4 regions of the Oceanobacter sp. 3_MG-2023 genome follow, and region 4 is predicted to be linked to each of the others. Evidence: predicted binding sites of a transcription regulator. Region 4 holds the regulator's gene; each other region holds the start of a gene.
The links. Region 4 encodes sigma-54, which starts transcription at its own class of promoters, with help from an activator protein. Its sites were predicted from a motif close to TGGCACNNNNNTTGCTNT; they were not measured.
Positions count from the first base shown of each region.

Region 1: the regulator sigma-54 is predicted to act here: its motif matches at 2,087-2,104, upstream of Q8W32_RS08240 (formate/nitrite transporter family protein).
Region 2: the regulator sigma-54 is predicted to act here: its motif matches at 1,748-1,765, upstream of Q8W32_RS14380 (TorF family putative porin).
Region 3: the regulator sigma-54 is predicted to act here: its motif matches at 1,383-1,400, upstream of Q8W32_RS05635 (putative urea ABC transporter substrate-binding protein).

Region 1 is NZ_JAUYVX010000007.1:49,894-54,109, reverse strand. Features, by position in the region: gene Q8W32_RS08245 (bifunctional protein-serine/threonine kinase/phosphatase) at 1-903, opposite strand, end outside; gene Q8W32_RS08240 (formate/nitrite transporter family protein) at 1,017-1,832, opposite strand; gene Q8W32_RS08235 (nitrate regulatory protein) at 2,452-3,744, opposite strand; gene Q8W32_RS08230 (bestrophin family protein) at 3,875-4,216, opposite strand, start outside.
Region 2 is NZ_JAUYVX010000016.1:35,926-40,141, forward strand. Features, by position in the region: gene Q8W32_RS14370 (ammonium transporter) at 1-518, opposite strand, end outside; gene glnK (P-II family nitrogen regulator) at 573-911, opposite strand; gene Q8W32_RS14380 (TorF family putative porin) at 980-1,642, opposite strand; gene Q8W32_RS14385 (accessory factor UbiK family protein) at 1,969-2,220, shown strand; gene Q8W32_RS14390 (hypothetical protein) at 2,193-2,393, opposite strand; gene eutC (ethanolamine ammonia-lyase subunit EutC) at 2,429-3,271, opposite strand; gene Q8W32_RS14400 (ethanolamine ammonia-lyase subunit EutB) at 3,273-4,216, opposite strand, start outside.
Region 3 is NZ_JAUYVX010000004.1:223,445-227,660, forward strand. Features, by position in the region: gene Q8W32_RS05630 (YgiQ family radical SAM protein) at 1-913, shown strand, start outside; guanidine-I (ykkC/yxkD leader) riboswitch at 1,450-1,560, shown strand; gene Q8W32_RS05635 (putative urea ABC transporter substrate-binding protein) at 1,623-2,675, shown strand; gene Q8W32_RS05640 (ABC transporter permease) at 2,764-3,582, shown strand; gene Q8W32_RS05645 (ABC transporter ATP-binding protein) at 3,579-4,216, shown strand, end outside.
Region 4 is NZ_JAUYVX010000005.1:148,617-152,832, reverse strand. Features, by position in the region: gene rapZ (RNase adapter RapZ) at 1-620, opposite strand, end outside; gene ptsN (PTS IIA-like nitrogen regulatory protein PtsN) at 645-1,103, opposite strand; gene hpf (ribosome hibernation-promoting factor, HPF/YfiA family) at 1,107-1,409, opposite strand; gene Q8W32_RS06495 (RNA polymerase factor sigma-54) at 1,460-2,950, opposite strand; gene lptB (LPS export ABC transporter ATP-binding protein) at 3,079-3,804, opposite strand; gene lptA (lipopolysaccharide transport periplasmic protein LptA) at 3,801-4,216, opposite strand, start outside.

The sequences.
Region 1 (4,216 bases), on a different contig from region 4:
TTTCAAGACCACCCGGTCGTTGCTTTGCAGGTGACGGGCCAGAAAGACGTGACTGCGGCTACTGGTATGCAGGTTACGAATAATCCTGTAACCGTCGAAGGTCATGCCGGGTTCCAGCCCTGGTGGCAGAGCCAGGCGAGACATATCGTGCAGCAGCGATGCCTGCTTGCGATCAGGGAGCGCCGTCACCCGGATTAGCTGGATACTCAGGTTGTCATCGCTGCCGTTATCCAGTGCTTGTCGGGCAATCAGGGTGGCGGCGTGATTCAAATCGTCCGGATATTGGTGGATGGTTGCGCGCAGGTATTCCGGGGTGACATATTCATACACCCCGTCGGTGGCAAGAATAAAGACATCGTTTGCTTGCAGGCTGGTGTGGCGGTAATCAATCTCGACCTGTTCGCTCATGCCAATGGCCCGCGCCAGATAGCTTTTCTCAGACGACTCCCAAAGGCGGTGATCGCTGGTCAGCTGCTCCAGCGTCTGCTCTCTCAAGCGATAGATACGACTGTCACCAACATGGAACACATAGCCATCACACCCACGCAAAACCAGTGCGCTTAGCGTACAAACATAGCCCCGGTTGATATCAAACCGGAAATCACTGCGCTGGTTTTTTAAATACAGGCTGCCATTGATTGCCCGTATCACCTGTTCACCCGAATGTTGTGCCGTCCAGGCTTCCGAGGTTCGGTAATAGTCTTTCAGAAACGTATCAATGGCTGTTTGGCTGGCAATATGGCTGACGTTACTGCTGCTGATGCCATCAGCAATAGCGGCGCTGACGCCCTTGAATGCCAGCAGAGAAGGTGCCGGTGTCACCAGTCCCAGGCTGTCCTGGTTGCTGTTTTTAAGGCCTTTATCGGAATACTGGCCAGCAGCAATGCATAGGTCATGCGCCATGCATGGAGTCCTTTTTATATTAATGGGGACATATATGTCCCCATGAGTATTGCCACCTGATTAAAAGAGAGCCATTACCTCCCTTTTAATCAGAATAGACAATCCGTCGTGAATCAGGAAACCAGAGGGCGTTTTGAACTTGTACGTACGTGGGTGTAATACAGCGGCAAACCAACAAACAGGAAGCCCCCAATCAGATTACCCATCACTGTCGGCAGTTCATTCCAGACCAGATATTGCCCGATGGTGAAATCACCACCCATGATCATGGAAAACGGGAACAAAAACATATTGACGATCGAGTGCTCAAAACCGAGGAAGAAAAACACCATGATCGGCATCCACATGGCGGCTATTTTGCCGGTGACAGACGTCGAAATCATCGCCCCCACAACCCCCATGGAAACCATCCAGTTACACAGCATGGCGCGGATAAAAATGGTAAACCAGCCGTCAACACCATGAGCGGCGTAACCCAGTGTACGGGACTCACCAATGGACGATACCTTGGCCGCCAGAGCACCACCGTCGGTGTTGTAGCCATACGTCAGAACAAAGGAAATCATAAAGGCGACAGCCAGCGCACCACCCAGGTTGCCCAGAAAGACCAAACCCCAGTTACGCAGCAATTGTTTGATATTGCAGCCGGGGCGCTTGTCGATCAACGCCAGCGGAACCAGCGTGAAGACCCCGGTCAGCAAGTCAAATTTCATCAGATAGAGCATGACAAAACCAACAGGAAACATGCTGGCACCCAGGAATGGAGAACCACTTTTCATCGCTACAGTAATGGCAAAAATGGCCGCCAGGGCAAGGGTTGCACCGGCCATAAAGGCGCGTATCAGAGTGTCCTTGGTGGACATGAAGATTTTCTCTTCACCGGCATCGACCATCTTGGTCACAAATTCGGAAGGCGCGAGATAGGACATATCAAATTCCTTGGTTCGGTAGGTATTGCGTTACTGTCGATACCTAATGATTTGGTTCATGTGCCAAAGGGCGACCATGAAGACTCAGATCACGAAGTTGAGTAACTGCTGACGCTTGAACCTACCCGAATAAGGTGTTTTGACATGCTATGGAGCACGACGTGGCACCATCCGCTGGCAAAAAGTCAGGGAAGTACTCAACGTCGTTGTTTTCAGTGCTGTGCATCATCATTGATCCACAGTCTTGGGATCTCCAAGCATCTGGCGTGCCATATATCATAAACTATTGATTTTATTGGACTTATTTAAAAAAATCAGACAAATAATACGTTCACATACCACTGGCAGCACTATTTTTGGATTATTTCAGGGCTTGATTTCCCCCAGGCGCTCCATCTGTGTGCACCAGCAGAATATGCAACTGCTGCAGCCGTGACCACATGGAGTTTGGCCCGGCGGTTATGGCGTCCAGTGGTCTGACTCCTGGGTAGCCGTGCCATCAATCGGTTATCAGTCTGGTCAGGAAAGGAACAGCGCATATCCCGGTACTGCTGGTACTGCTACATGACCGGGTATTGGTCGATGGCCCGGTATTGAGCTTGGTCTTGGTATAAAGAGTTTATTCCAGAGAAGTACTGTCGCCGTCGTTCAGTTGCAGCATGTCGGAGACGCTGATGATATTACGGACGATATCGATAATGCGCTTTTTGTTGTCCATGGCGGACTGGCGAATCTGGCGATACGCTTCTTCTTCGTTGATATTCTGATTTTGCATCAGCAAGCCTTTGGCCTTTTCGATCAGTTTGCGCTCATCCAGAGCCTGACGTGCCTGTCTTAATTCATCTCTCATGGCTTCCAGGTGTTCAGCCTGGCGCTGTACCAACTCGGATATTGAACTGGCCACGTTAGTATTAAATCCGGGCGTCATGGTCAGTTTGACAGGGTCGTTAATGGAATCAGGAAAGGAAGACAACACCGATGTGGGCGGCTCATCGATATCTGTCAGTTCCCGAACATGATTGTCATGCAGCCGAAGATCTTCTTCTGCCTTGGCAATTTTTTGCTGGCAAAGGTGAAACAGATCCGCTTCCAGCTCCTTTTCAATCGCCCGCATATCATCAATCCGATGTGTCGACAGCTCGTACCATACTTCGCTGATTGCGGTTGGCAGGGTGTCGTTATGACTGAAGCGGGCAATCATATTACGCAACTTGTTGAATTCGATGGCAGCCTCACTGCTTTCTGCCTGCCGCCATTGATCAACCGGCATGGCCTTGGCCTGGCTGGAAAAGATATCAAAACAACGTTGCTGGGCATCCTGAAGCGTCTTGATATGTATCTGTTGTTTTTTGGTGAATTCTCCCATGGCAAAACCGATAACGCCCAAGGCTCGTTCCTGACCGGAATATTCCTTGCCTTGCACAAAATTGAACATGGCCACCAGTGCATGGGTGATATCCGGGTCGCTGACACTGCCGGCGGCTTCGAACACCACACTCAGCAAACCGGAAATCGTACGGTTAAAGAGCCGGGTATTCTCATCCGCGGTGAGTTTTTGCGCATTAATCTGAAGCCGTAATGCGGGTAATTCATCCAGACAATGCAATACAAAGGACAAGGACCGGAACAGGCGGGCAGACGAGGGAGAATCACTATCCAGCTCCAGCAACGACAAGGCTTCCCGAAAAACACATTCTGCTTGTTTGGTGGCTTCCAGTTCATCGAGCCGTTGGCGGGCAAAACGTTGGCCATGGGATACCAGATAAATATTCGACAAGCCACGTTCACGTTGCAGCTCATGAATCAGATCCGTGACCCAGGTGACCAACCCGCTGCTCACCAATAATTGTTTCAGAGCACTGATCTCAGCACGTTTAGCCGCCAGCAGAAAGTCTTCACTCGTTAATGTCATCTGGAATCACTGTATGGTTTTGAGCTTGACCCGGAAGAATAACAAGGGCCGCCATGCTTCCACAGTGGTTTGTCCTGCCACCACCGGGAACGGATCGGGCTGGCTGACAAAGTGGCTTAACACTCCCCCGTCAATCCAGTACATCGCCGTTGGGTGCCAACATATCCAGCAATGGCAGGCCTTGCGCCTGTGCCAGCGAGCGGTCATTTACCCGACACAAAGACGCCAGCGGCAGGTGATTGGCGTCATGGCCAAACGGTTCTTCCAGCTGTTGCGCCAAGGCATCCAGACCAAAAAAGGTATACGCCACAATCACAATAAAGACCGGCATCATCCAGCCCAGACTGCCCACCAGCCCGAAAGGCAACAAGTAACAATACAGATACGCCGTCCGATGCGTCAGCAAGGAATAGGCAAAGGGCAACGGAGTGGATGCCAGCCGTTCACTCGCCGCCTGAATCGCCGCCAGACT
Region 2 (4,216 bases), on a different contig from region 4:
AAGTCATCGCCCAGGCTGAACATACCGAAGACGGACGCACCGCCCCAAGTCCAGCTGCCTTCCATCGGATAGATGAAGCCAGTCATAATGACAGCGAAAACCAAGAAAGCACCCAGCTTCATACGCTCAGCAACCGCACCAGATACAATCGACATGGCGGTAGCTACGAACACAACCTGGAAAAAGAAGTCAGACGCACCGGAGTAGATTGAACCACCCTGGAAACCGTCTTCACGTGCTGCAAAATCACCCAGTACAGCGGCTGTATCGACATCTGCAATACCAGCCAGGAAGTAACCACCGCCGTACATCAATTCATAACCGCAAACCAGATACATGGTACAAGCGATTGCAAACAACGCGATGTTTTTGGTCAGGATTTCAGTTGTGTTTTTGGCACGAACCAGACCTGCTTCCAGCATGGAAAAGCCAGCAGCCATCCACATAACCAACGCGCCACATACCAGGAAATAAAAGGTATCCATGGCGTACTGCAATTCGTAAATATTATTTTCCATTCTAAGCCCCCCGCATCAGGCCAGATTTTATCTATTAGTTAGAACTGAAAAGGATCAGAGCGCGTCAGCACCGGTTTCACCAGTACGAATGCGAACAACCTGCTCCAGAGTTGTAACAAAAATCTTGCCATCGCCAATTTTGCCAGTGTTGGCAGCCTTGGTGATCGCTTCAATAACCTTGTCAGTCAGGTCATCATCAACCGCTACTTCTATTTTTACTTTAGGCAGGAAATCAACCACATACTCGGCACCACGATACAACTCGGTGTGTCCTTTCTGACGACCAAAACCTTTGACTTCGGTAACAGTGATGCCTTGTACGCCGATCTCGGACAATGCTTCACGCACATCGTCCAGCTTGAATGGCTTCACAACAGCAGTAATGAGCTTCATAGAAAACTCCTTTTTGAGCTAAAGGGATGGGAATGGCCTATGCGAGGGCACAGGCCATTGTATGCTTTTTACATCTCGATAGGCAGGCTGTAAGACACAACGTATTTTGCAGACTCATCGATGTGACCGGCTTCATTCATCTCGATGTCCTGATCCAGGATTTTCGAGATAGTGAAAGCAACGGTATCGTTGTAAGCGTAAGTTACGTCAAGGTGCATGAAGTCATTGCCTTTATCGACTTCGCCACCCAGAGAAGCGGAGAAAGACGTGTCAGGAATATCAGCACCTACTACGAAGTAGAAACCATCAGCATCGGAATCGCTGCTTTTATCGAAGCGAATGCTGGCCATGCTGTAAGAGAAGCCCAGAGAGAAGTTGGCAGAATCGTCGAATTGATCGTATTCATCTGTTTCTGGGTACAGGTAAGTTGCATAACCAATGTCGTAACCCAGATCACCAACGGCACCAGCATAACCAATGTACAGGTCAGTTTCTGTACCCAGGCTGGTATCACCTGAAGAAGTCCAAACACCAGCGTACAAGCCAGACTCGTGGCTGTAATCCAAAGAACCGGAAACAACAGGAGCGCCGCCGCCCAGATCCTGACCGTGCCACAAGTACATGCTGGCCAGATCAACAGATGCAGAGATTTCTGCTTGAGCAGTTTGAACAGCAGTCAGTCCTGCCGTCATGGCACCAGCGAGAACGATTGCTTGAGACAGTTTTTTCATCGTTTTTTTTCCTTCATCGGTTAGCGAAGCTAGTCATTAAACATGTTCGATGCTTTGGGGCCAGGAACTGCACCTTGAGCATCGTTGTAATTCTGTGAGAGAGAGTTAGCAGTGACCGTGCCAACTTTGAAAACCCCCGATATTAGCGGCTTTCCTGATATAATCTTCAGGATCCAGAGATCCTGATTGCTCCAATTTTGTGCGCGAATAAACAAAATGCATCAATTTTTACCACCCCTAAAAAACACTTGGCTCCAGATTGGTGCCAACAAGCCCTTAAAGCCCCTCAATGGCGCAACAACAACCCACGCAATGAGAGCCAAAAAATGAATGCAGATGAAATACGCTTTAAAATCGAACAGTTACTGGCACAGTCACCCTTTGCATCCCTCTCACAAGAAGCGCACAAGAATATGGCATCCCAGCTGCAGTTGCTGTTCAGTAGTGCCGATTTGGTCACACGAAAAGAATTTGATGCCCAGCAGCGCGTTCTGGAAGAATACCGCGCACTACTGGCCACTCTGGAAAACCGGCTTGCCAAACTGGAAGCTCAGCCTTCTGATGATAAGGACGCCTGACGCTCTTTCCAGACGTCATAGCCATTCACCGCCAGGTGTAAACCCAGAGCCAACCCGGCAGCGGTAGCAATGGCGGTGAGGCCACGAAATTCCAGCAAGAAAAAGCCACTAGAAAGCATCAGGAAACTGGGATAAAAAAGTGTCCGCTTAAGAACAAGTTGCAGTTTATTCATAGTGTTTCTCCATCAAATAGCAGCAAATAACGTCATTAGGTGTTGGGGGTTTTCAAGAGCAAATTGCCCGACTTGCTGGCCAGCGACGGCTGACCATTGTCTGATTCATCTTTCAGGGCCACCCCGGACAACGCCCGGCGGTCAGCCTCCAGCAGCAGATACATCAATTTATGAGTCGCCTCTTCATAACGCAGTCCTTCGTGGCGCACATTGGAGATACAGTTACGATTTGCATCGTGCTTGCCGCTGGCAGGCTCCCACGTGAAATAAATGCCCAGCGAGTCTGGCGAGCTTAATCCTGGCCGCTCACCAATCAACATCACCAGCATCCTGGCCTTGAGGGTTTCACCAATCGGGTCGCCAATGGCTACTCGCCCTTGTTCCACCATGACAACCGGCCCCACCTTCAATGAAGTATCAGCCAGTGATGTCAGCAAGCAGTCCAACATCGGGGCGGCATGCCGCTGCACCGCCAATGATGACAAGCCATCAGCCACCACCACAGCAATATCAAAAGCGGCCGGAGGACTGTCTGCCATCCACTGTGTCAGTGCTTCCTGGCTACTTGATGAAAGCTGGCGACCGTAATCGGGTCGTTGTAAATACTGCGGCCGTCCATCGGCCTGACTGGCCAGCTTCAAGACCGGCCCCGGCAATCCGGCTTGCGCCAGCACCTGTTCCAGATCCTGTTGCAACTGCACAAAACCCAGCGGCAGATGCACGGCATCCCTGGCTCTGGCATGGGCCAGCTGAAACTCCAGATGTGCCCGGGTCGGTAAACTGATTCCGGCCCGGCCGAGACCAATGCGGGCATCGGTGTATTCACGCAAGGTCTGCCATGGGTTTTCTACCAGAATGGTATCGGGTTTATCAGCCATATCAGTGACCTCCCCGGATCACATGTTCAAACGGTGCCGGCAGAGACTGGTTGCCATACGCCAGATGATTCTGTTGATCAAAAACACCAATGGTCTGCAGCCAGGCTTCAAACTCCGGTGCCGGTTTCAGACCCAATAATTCACGGGCATACAAGGCATCATGGAACGACGTCGTCTGATAATTCAGCATGATGTCGTCCGAACCAGGAATACCCATAATAAAGCTACCGCCAGCGGCGGCGAACAGGGTGAGCAACGCATCCATATCATCCTGATCAGCTTCCGCGTGATTGGTGTAACAAATGTCGCAACCCATCGGAACGCCCATCAGCTTGCCGCAAAAATGATCTTCCAGACCCGCCCGAATAATCTGTTTACCGTTGTATAAGTATTCAGGGCCAATAAACCCAACCACGGTATTCACCAACAGCGGTTTGAATTCCCGGGCAACGGCATAGGCACGGGTTTCACAGGTTTGTTGGTCCAGACCAAAATTGGCATCGGCGGACAGGGCACTGCCCTGTCCGGTTTCAAAATACATGCAATTCTGGCCAACACTGCCACGCCCCAGGGTTTGTCCGGCAGCGTAAGCTTCTTTGAGTAAAGCCAGATTGATGCCAAAACTGTCGTTGGCTTTCTCGGTACCGGCAATGGACTGGAAAATCAGATCGACCGGAGCACCCCGGTTTATCGCTTCAATATGGGTGGTCACGTGTGTCAGGACACAGCTCTGGGTAGGAATATCGTAATGCTGAATCACATCATCCAGCATTTTCATCAGGGTGATCACCGCTTCGGTATTGTCGCTGGCCGGGTTGATGCCAATGACCGCATCACCACTGCCATACAGCAAGCCATCCAGAACAGAGGCGGCAACACCGGCCGGATCATCGGTTGGATGATTGGGCTGTAACCGTGTCGACATGCGGCCTGGCAAGCCAATGG
Region 3 (4,216 bases), on a different contig from region 4:
TCGGCTGTCGTGTGTGTATCCCGGTATTTGTAAAAACCTCAAAACCAGCCATAAACCGACCACCGAGTTGTATCGTGCTGCGCGGGCCTTGCCCGGCGTCAAACGTATCGCCATTGCCTCTGGCTTGCGTTACGACCTGGCGGTAGAAGATCCGGAATATGTACGTGAACTGGTGACCCACCACGTGGGTGGCTTGTTAAAAATAGCCCCGGAACATACGGAAAAAAACGTCCTCACCAAAATGATGAAACCGGGGATGGGCACCTACGACAACTTCAAACGCATGTTCGACAAGTTCTCGAAAGAAGCCGGTAAAGAGCAATATCTGGTGCCGTATTTTATTGCTGCCCATCCAGGCACCGAAAACTCAGACATGATGAACCTGGCGCGCTGGCTTAAAAGCCAGAAAATGCGTGTTGATCAGGTGCAGACTTTTTATCCATCACCGATGTCACTGGCCACGGCCATGTACCACTCCGAACGTAACCCGTTGCAACGGATGAGCTACAAAACCGCCAAAATGACCATTCCCCGCGACATTGAACAGCGTCGCTTGCAAAAAGCCTTCTTGCGTTACCACGACGAACGAAACTGGCCGATGCTGCGTGAAGAACTCAAACGTATGGGACGCCATGACCTGATTGGTAAAGGCCCGGATGCCTTGATCCCCGCCGAAGATGCTCCTTCCGGTAGCCGCCAGCGTCCTGGCTACCACGCCAAAGGACGTGGTGTGCAAGGCAAGGCCACCAAAGCACCGGTTGCGCAAAAAGCCGACAGCGGCAATAACAAAGCCCGCTCTCAAGGCGCCGCAGCGAAAAAAGCCAAAGGCGTGGTCAATGGCAAGGCCGCTGGCGCAGGAAAAGGCAGCGCAGGCAAGGCACCATTTGCCAAACGCGTGCGTAAACTGAAATAACCGATGGCGACAGAACGGTAGGGAACAGCGCCGTCCGTGGCCATACCAGTGCCGTTTGTGTTTGTTAGATTGGGTATTGGAGCGGGTATTGGAGTAGATATTGGGGCAGCCATGGAGGGCGTCCCTACGATTCGGGGTGGTATGTAGTGGTCCCATGATTCGGGACACCACGTAGGTGGTGAGATCGCCGCTATAAATGAGGTGCCGGATGACCAGAAAGATGTCGGGAGCTACTTGATGGGCTATTACAACCGACAGCGATCTCACGCATTCAATGGTGGCATTTCGCCCGTTGCAGGCTGAGGAAAAACTCAAAACACTGTCCGGGATTAGTTGACCACTACAAGTAGACCCTAAATAGAGCAATGCTTATCAGTATTGCTCTATTTTAGAGCAATACTTGTCTTTGAGTAGAGTGAAATAGATATGATTAAAATCTAACACTTTGTTTTTAAAGTGGTTTTTGATTTGGCACACTATATGCTTAAATTTTTTTGTTAGTATCTTTGGTGATATCGGACAAGACAATTTAGAATTCAATAGAAAGCTAGGGTTCCGGCTAGGCTGAAAAGTTTAGTGAAGACTGGTCCGAGAGCTTTCGACCTTGATGTTTCAGGGTTACACGGCGGGATAAAAGCCCGGGAGACCGCATGGCGTTATTGCCAAGGGTACTCCATGTGTAACTTTAAAACTGAAAAGGTGACTTCTAATGAAATACTGCTCAAAAAAAGTAACCGTTCTACTATTTTCCCTTCTTGTTTCTGCCAATACCATGGCGGCGGATTCTTTTAAAGTTTGTTGGTCTATTTATGTCGGTTGGATGCCTTGGGCATATGGCGCTCAAGAAGGTATCGTCGAAAAATGGGGCGACAAATACGGTATCGATATTGATGTCGTGCAAATCAACGACTACGTTGAATCTATCAACCAATACACCACAGGCCAGTTCGATGCTTGTACCATGACAAACATGGACGCATTGACGATTCCTGCTGCAGGTGGTGTGGACAGCACGGCGTTAATCGTAGGTGATTTCTCCAACGGCAATGACGCCATCATTCTAAAAGATAAAACCTCTCTTGCAGACATCGAAGGTCAAATAGTTAACCTTGTTGAATTAAGTGTGTCTCACTACTTATTGGCTCGTGGATTAGACACGGTTGGTCTAAAAGAAGCGGATGTGAATGTTGTTAACACATCTGATGCTGACATGGTTTCTGTTTATGGTACTGACGATATTACGGCTGTTGTGACTTGGAACCCTCTAGTAAGTGAAATCCTAGCTCAGCCTAATAGCAACAAGGTGTTTGATTCCTCTCAAATCCCAGGCGAAATTATTGACCTATTGGTGATCAATACTGACACGCTAAACGCGAATCCTAATCTAGGTAAAGCTTTAGTGGGCGCTTGGTATGAAATCATGGAGTTAATGAGTGGCAGCGATAAAGTAGCAATCGATACACGTACTTTCATGGCAGAAGCCTCTGAAACGGATCTTGCTGGTTATGATGCACAGTTAGCAAGCACAGAGATGTTCTACACACCCGAAGCGGCTTTATCTCTAACCAATAGTGAAAAACTTATCGCGACAATGCAAAACGTCGCTGAGTTCTCTTTTGAACATGGCTTGCTAGGCGATGGTGCACCCGGTGCCGGCGTGATTGGTATTGAAACCCCTGCAGGCGTTTTCGGTGACCCAAGCTATATAAAACTTCGCTTTGATCCTACTTATATGGAAATGGCCAAAAACGGTCAGTTATAAGCATTAGCTCATAATCTATTTCCAATACGACCATTGGCGTTACGGTAATAGCGCCAATGGTAAGTGGGAAACACTGAGGAGTAATAGCATGAAAAAACTGATCAATTATAAGCCGACTCGAACCCGTGGGATTTTGCTGGGTTTGCTTCCTTTTCTTCTTTTAATCATCGTTTATATGATGGGATCGGAAGCAAGGTTGGCGGTTAATTCCAATGACAAATTGTTACCAGCGTTCAGTCAAATGGGAGATGCCATGTACAGAATGGCATTTGAGCCCAGTAAACGAACTGGGGAGCTCATTTTCTGGAAAGACACATTAAGCAGTTTGATTCGCCTGGCGTCAGGTGTTGCGATAGCGGCGGTAATCGGTTTGCTGGTAGGCCTGTTAACAGGGGCTTTACCTCTAGTCTCTGCTGGTTTTTCTCCTCTTTTAACTGTGATTTCGTTAGTACCACCTCTGGCTCTCTTACCGATTTTATTCATCGTCGTGGGATTAGGGGAAATGTCTAAAGTTGTTCTGATTGCCGTGGGGATAACGCCCTTTATCGCCCGGGATATTCAGCGAAGAACACAAGAGATTCCCAGCGAACAGCTGGTGAAAGCGCAAACGTTAGGTGCGAGTACTCTCCAAATTTTAATCCGTGTTCTCTTGCCACAAGTGATGCCGAAATTGATCGATGCGGTGCGTTTGTCATTAGGATCTGGTTGGCTGTTTTTGATTGCTGCTGAAGCCATCGCGTCAACGGACGGCTTAGGTTATCGAATTTTCTTAGTACGACGTTACTTATCTATGGATGTCATTTTACCTTATGTGGCGTGGATTACTTTATTGGCATTTTTGTTTGATTACTTACTGGGACTAGTGAATAAAAAACTCTTTCCTTGGAGTCAGGAGGCGAAATCATGAGCCAAATTAATACTCAGATTAATCCGATTATTCAAGCAAAGAAAATCGGTAAAAAATATGGAAAAGATGTCATTCTAGAACGCGTTGATGTGACGGTTCAAGAAGGTGAGTTTATTACGTTAGTCGGCGCGTCTGGTTGCGGTAAAAGTACGTTTTTGAAAATGATTTTAGGTATTGAAGATCCAAGTTCAGGTGAATTGTTGATGGATGGAAAATCGATACCTAATGAGCCAGGTCCAGATCGTGGCATCGTATTTCAGCAATATTCTGTGTTTCCTCATATGACCGTTTTGGAAAATGTGATCGCTGCTAAAGGTTTCCAAAAGTCTTCTTTAACGGGCTACTTGTTCGGTAAAGAAAAGAGCCAAGCGAAGCAAGAAGCAACAGAAATGTTAGAAAAAGTCGGTTTAGATCATGCGTTACATCGTTATCCCGATGAACTGTCTGGCGGTATGAGGCAGCGTCTTGCTATTGCCCAAGCGCTTATATGCAAACCAAGAATTCTACTACTTGATGAACCGTTTGGTGCCCTTGATCCTGGTATCCGAGCCGATATACACGCTTTAGTGTTGGAACTATGGCGAGATCACAATCTAACCGTTTTTATGGTGACTCATGACTTAAAAGAAGGGTT
Region 4 (4,216 bases):
GCCTGATCCTGTCCGGTCAGGGGACGTAATTCATGTTGCCAGTAGGGGTTGGGCAGGTTGCGGACATCAAATACAAAATCGGCATCCAGAGGAATCCCCTGCTTGAAGCCAAAGGACTGGAACAGAATGGCCATATCCGGGGTGACTTTCTCGGCTACTCGCATCTTGATCAGGCTGCGCAGCTCATGGACTGACATGCGGGTGGTATCCAGCGTCAAGTCAGCCAGGTTGGCAACAGGTTCGAGCAATTCGGTTTCGCGCTCGATGGCTTCTGCCAATGAGATATTGTCATTGGTGAGGGGGTGTTTGCGACGGGTGGAGCTGAAGCGTTGTAGCAGGACTTCTTCGGTGGCATCCAGAAATACAATATCGACCTGGCGATACTGTCCGGGTAAGCAGGTCAGTACCTGGGTCAGCTGTTCCATGGCGTCGGGCAAATTACGCACATCGACACTGACAGCGACATTGGCGCGTTTTTCGGCGCTGTAGGGTAAATCCGCCAGTGCGGGCAACAGATCAACCGGCAGGTTGTCGATGCAATAAAAACCGAGATCTTCGAGCACGGCCAAAGCGCTGGACTTGCCTGAGCCAGAGCGGCCACTGATCACAACCAGGCGCATGATGCGGTCTCCGTATTGGTCTGGTTAGTGGTTGGCCAACGCTCGTTGGTACAGTTCCTGATCGCTGCTGGCACTACGCAATTGCTGACGGTAATCATTCTGACTGAAATTTTGCGCCAGTGTGGCGAGAATTTGCAGATGATCGTCCGTTGCTTCTTCAGGGACTAATAAAGCAAATACGAGGTCAACCGGTTGATGGTCAATGGCATCAAAATCGATGGCCTCTTGCAAGTGAAGTAACACGCCGACGGCTTGTTCGCATTGCCGTAAACGACAATGGGGGATTGCGATGCCTTCACCAATGCCAGTACTGCCCAGACGTTCACGTCCAAGCAGGCGTTCAAACACTTCGTCCGAACTGCTGCCGTCAACTTTTTCGGCAATCAGTCCGGCAAGAAACTCCAGCAATTTTTTTTTGCTGGTAATGGCGACGTCGGTACGGGTGCATTCTGGCAGTAGAATATCGGCAATCGCAATGCTCATAGGTCAACCTTGCCCGTGCTGTCGGGCAATCAGTTTTTCTTTGTGTTTCAGGAGTTGACGGTCCAGTTTGTCGGCCAGCAGATCAATGGCGGCATACATATCGTCGTGAGTTGAGGTGGCGTGAAAGTCAGCACCACTGGCATGCAGGGTGGCTTCTGCCTGTTGTCGGCCTTTTTCCAGGGTCAGTGTGATCTGGCCAGAAGTAATCGGGTCGACATGACGCTCAAGACGAACCAGTTTTTCCTTGACGTATGCTTCCATGGCTTCGGTCACTTCAACATGGTGTCCACTGATATTGATGCTCATAAACGGCTCCTTATCGCTCGCTTGTATCGAACAGAGATCGACGCTATCGGTCAGATCAATTGTTTCCGCTCATTGGAAGGCGGAATCATCATGGCTTCACGGTATTTGGCCACCGTGCGGCGTGCAACCTGAATGCCCTTGTCGCCCAGCACAATGGCAATTTTGTTATCACTCAGGGGTTTACGCGGATTTTCTTCGCTGATCAGTTTTTTGATCATGGCGCGAATGGCGGTGGATGAACATTCGCCACCGGCGTCAGTACTGACGTGGCTGGAGAAGAAATACTTCAGCTCGAAAATACCACGAGGTGTGTGCATGAATTTTTGCGTGGTGACCCGTGAAATGGTTGATTCATGCATACCAACGGCATCGGCAATATCATGCAATACCAGAGGTTTCATGGCTTCTTCGCCCTGTTCAAAGAAGTCGATTTGGTACTCGACAATTTTGGTGGCGACTTTCAGCAGGGTTTCGTTGCGGCTTTGCAGGCTTTTGATAAACCAGCGCGCTTCTTGCAAATGGTCTTTGAGGAAGGCGTTGTCGGCACTGCTGTCGGAACGTCGCACCAGTGAGGCGTAGTCGGAGTTGACACGCAGCTTGGGGGCGATATCCGGGTTAAGCTCAACACGCCATTCATCACGGATATTACGAACAATCACGTCCGGTACGACGTATTCTGACTGCTCGGAGCTGATATCAGCGCCCGGCTTGGGGTTGAGTTCTTTAACCAGACGCAGGACGGCTTTGAGGTCTTCTTCCTTGAGCCGGGTTTTGCGCATCAGGGTGGGGTAATCTTTACTGCCCAGCAGGGCGATGTAGTCGCCGATCACCAATTTGGCTTCTGCCAGCCAGGGTGTTTCGGCAGGTAGCTGGTTGAGCTGAAGAATCAGGCATTCACGCAGGTCGCGGGCAAAAACACCGGCGGGGTCAAACTGTTGCAAGCGTTTGAGGACGGCCTGGATTTCATCTTCTTCAACACCCAGTTCCGGGTCAATTGAACCGAGTATGTCGTCGATGGTGGTGTGCAGATAGCCATCGTCATCAACCCCGTCGATCAGCATGGTGGCGATCTCGCGATCGGTGTCACTCATGGGAGTCAGGTTCAGCTGCCATTCAAGATGATCTTGCAGGTCGTCTGTGGTGGCATGACGGGAGTCATAATCAAAGTCGTCATCGCCAACCGGGCCAGAGCCTGAGGAAACCCCGGCCGTGGTCTGGAACGTATCATCCCAGTTGCTATCGACTGGCAGATCATCTGGCATCTTGTCATCAGACCATTGCTCACCCAGTTCCTGGGTGTCGGCATCGGTCGTGGCCGCTGTTGCGGTGACTTCCCTTTCCTGATCTGCATTGGTTTGCTGTGCATCCGGGAAGTCGTCGTGCTCGGACTCTTCGAATTCCAGCATGGGGTTGGAGTCCAGGGCTTCCTGGATTTCCTGTTGCAGATCGAGGGTAGACAATTGCAGCAGTCGAATTGCCTGTTGCAGCTGAGGGGTCATGGTCAGCTGCTGACCCATTTTTAACTGAAGCGATGCTTTCATACAGCGTTATTATTCATCGGTTGTCGGCATGGTCTGTGCATTATACGCCAGCCTGTGAGACAGGGAATGCTTTTCATGGTGGCGAATGAAACAGCGCTGGGCATCATAGCCCTGCAAGCCGATAAGATTCAAAGATGGAAGTCATGACCAAGGTAGATAGCCCGAACCTGTTCGTTGGCGAGTACATCATCAGCGCTGCCTTCGGCAATTATGTGTCCACCGCCTACGATATAGGCTTTTTCACAAATTGCGAGAGTTTCGCGGACGTTGTGGTCAGTAATCAGTACGCCGATGCCACGTGCCTTGAGTTGACGAATGATATCCATAATGTCAGCGACCGAGATCGGATCAACACCGGCAAAGGGTTCATCCAGCAAAATAAAGGAGGGTTCGGCGGCCAGGGCGCGGGCTATTTCGACCCGTCGTCGCTCGCCACCAGACAGGGCCATGCCGAGGCTGGTACGAATGTGCTGAATGTGAAATTCATCCAGTAGCTGTTCCAGCTGTTGCTGACGTTGGGGTTTGTTCAGGTCTGACCGGGTTTCCATGATGGCCATGATATTGTCTTCGACGCTGAGTTTGCGGAAGATCGACGCTTCTTGTGGCAAATAGCCAATGCCTTTCTGGGCGCGGCCGTGCATGGGCAGATGGCTGATATCGTCATCATCGATACTGACACGCCCCTTGTCGGCTTGTACCAAGTTGACAATCATATAGAAACAAGTGGTTTTACCTGCGCCGTTAGGGCCCAGCAAGCCGACAATTTGTCCGCTGCTGACCGCCAGGGAAACGTCCTTGACGACTTCGCGGCCGTTATAGCTTTTGGCCAGATGTTCAGCCTTGAGCGTTTTCATGGTTGTACGTCCGTGTTGGGCTGGGGTTGGATAATCACTTGAATACGCTGGTTGTCGTCAGCGCCGCCAGTGCCACTGCCGGATGTTTCTGCGCCACTGGCTGAGACGGTTTCCTGTTCAATGTCATAACGGATCAATTCGCCACTGAAGAGGTTGTTTTCCTGACGCAAGGCGGCGTCTCCCTTGAAGGCAATTTCCTTGCGGTCGGCGTAAAAATCAATACGTTTGGCCGTTGCTCTGGTGATCGGTTTGTCGCTGCTGACCTGTTGCTGGTAGCGAGCCGGTTGACCTTCGGCAATCGCTTGTTTGAGCGCCTTGCCATCCAGTATCAGTGTCAGACGATCGGACTCGATGGTCAGTGTGCCTTGCTTTAGTACGACATCGCCTTCGTAGACGACCATACCAGTCTTGC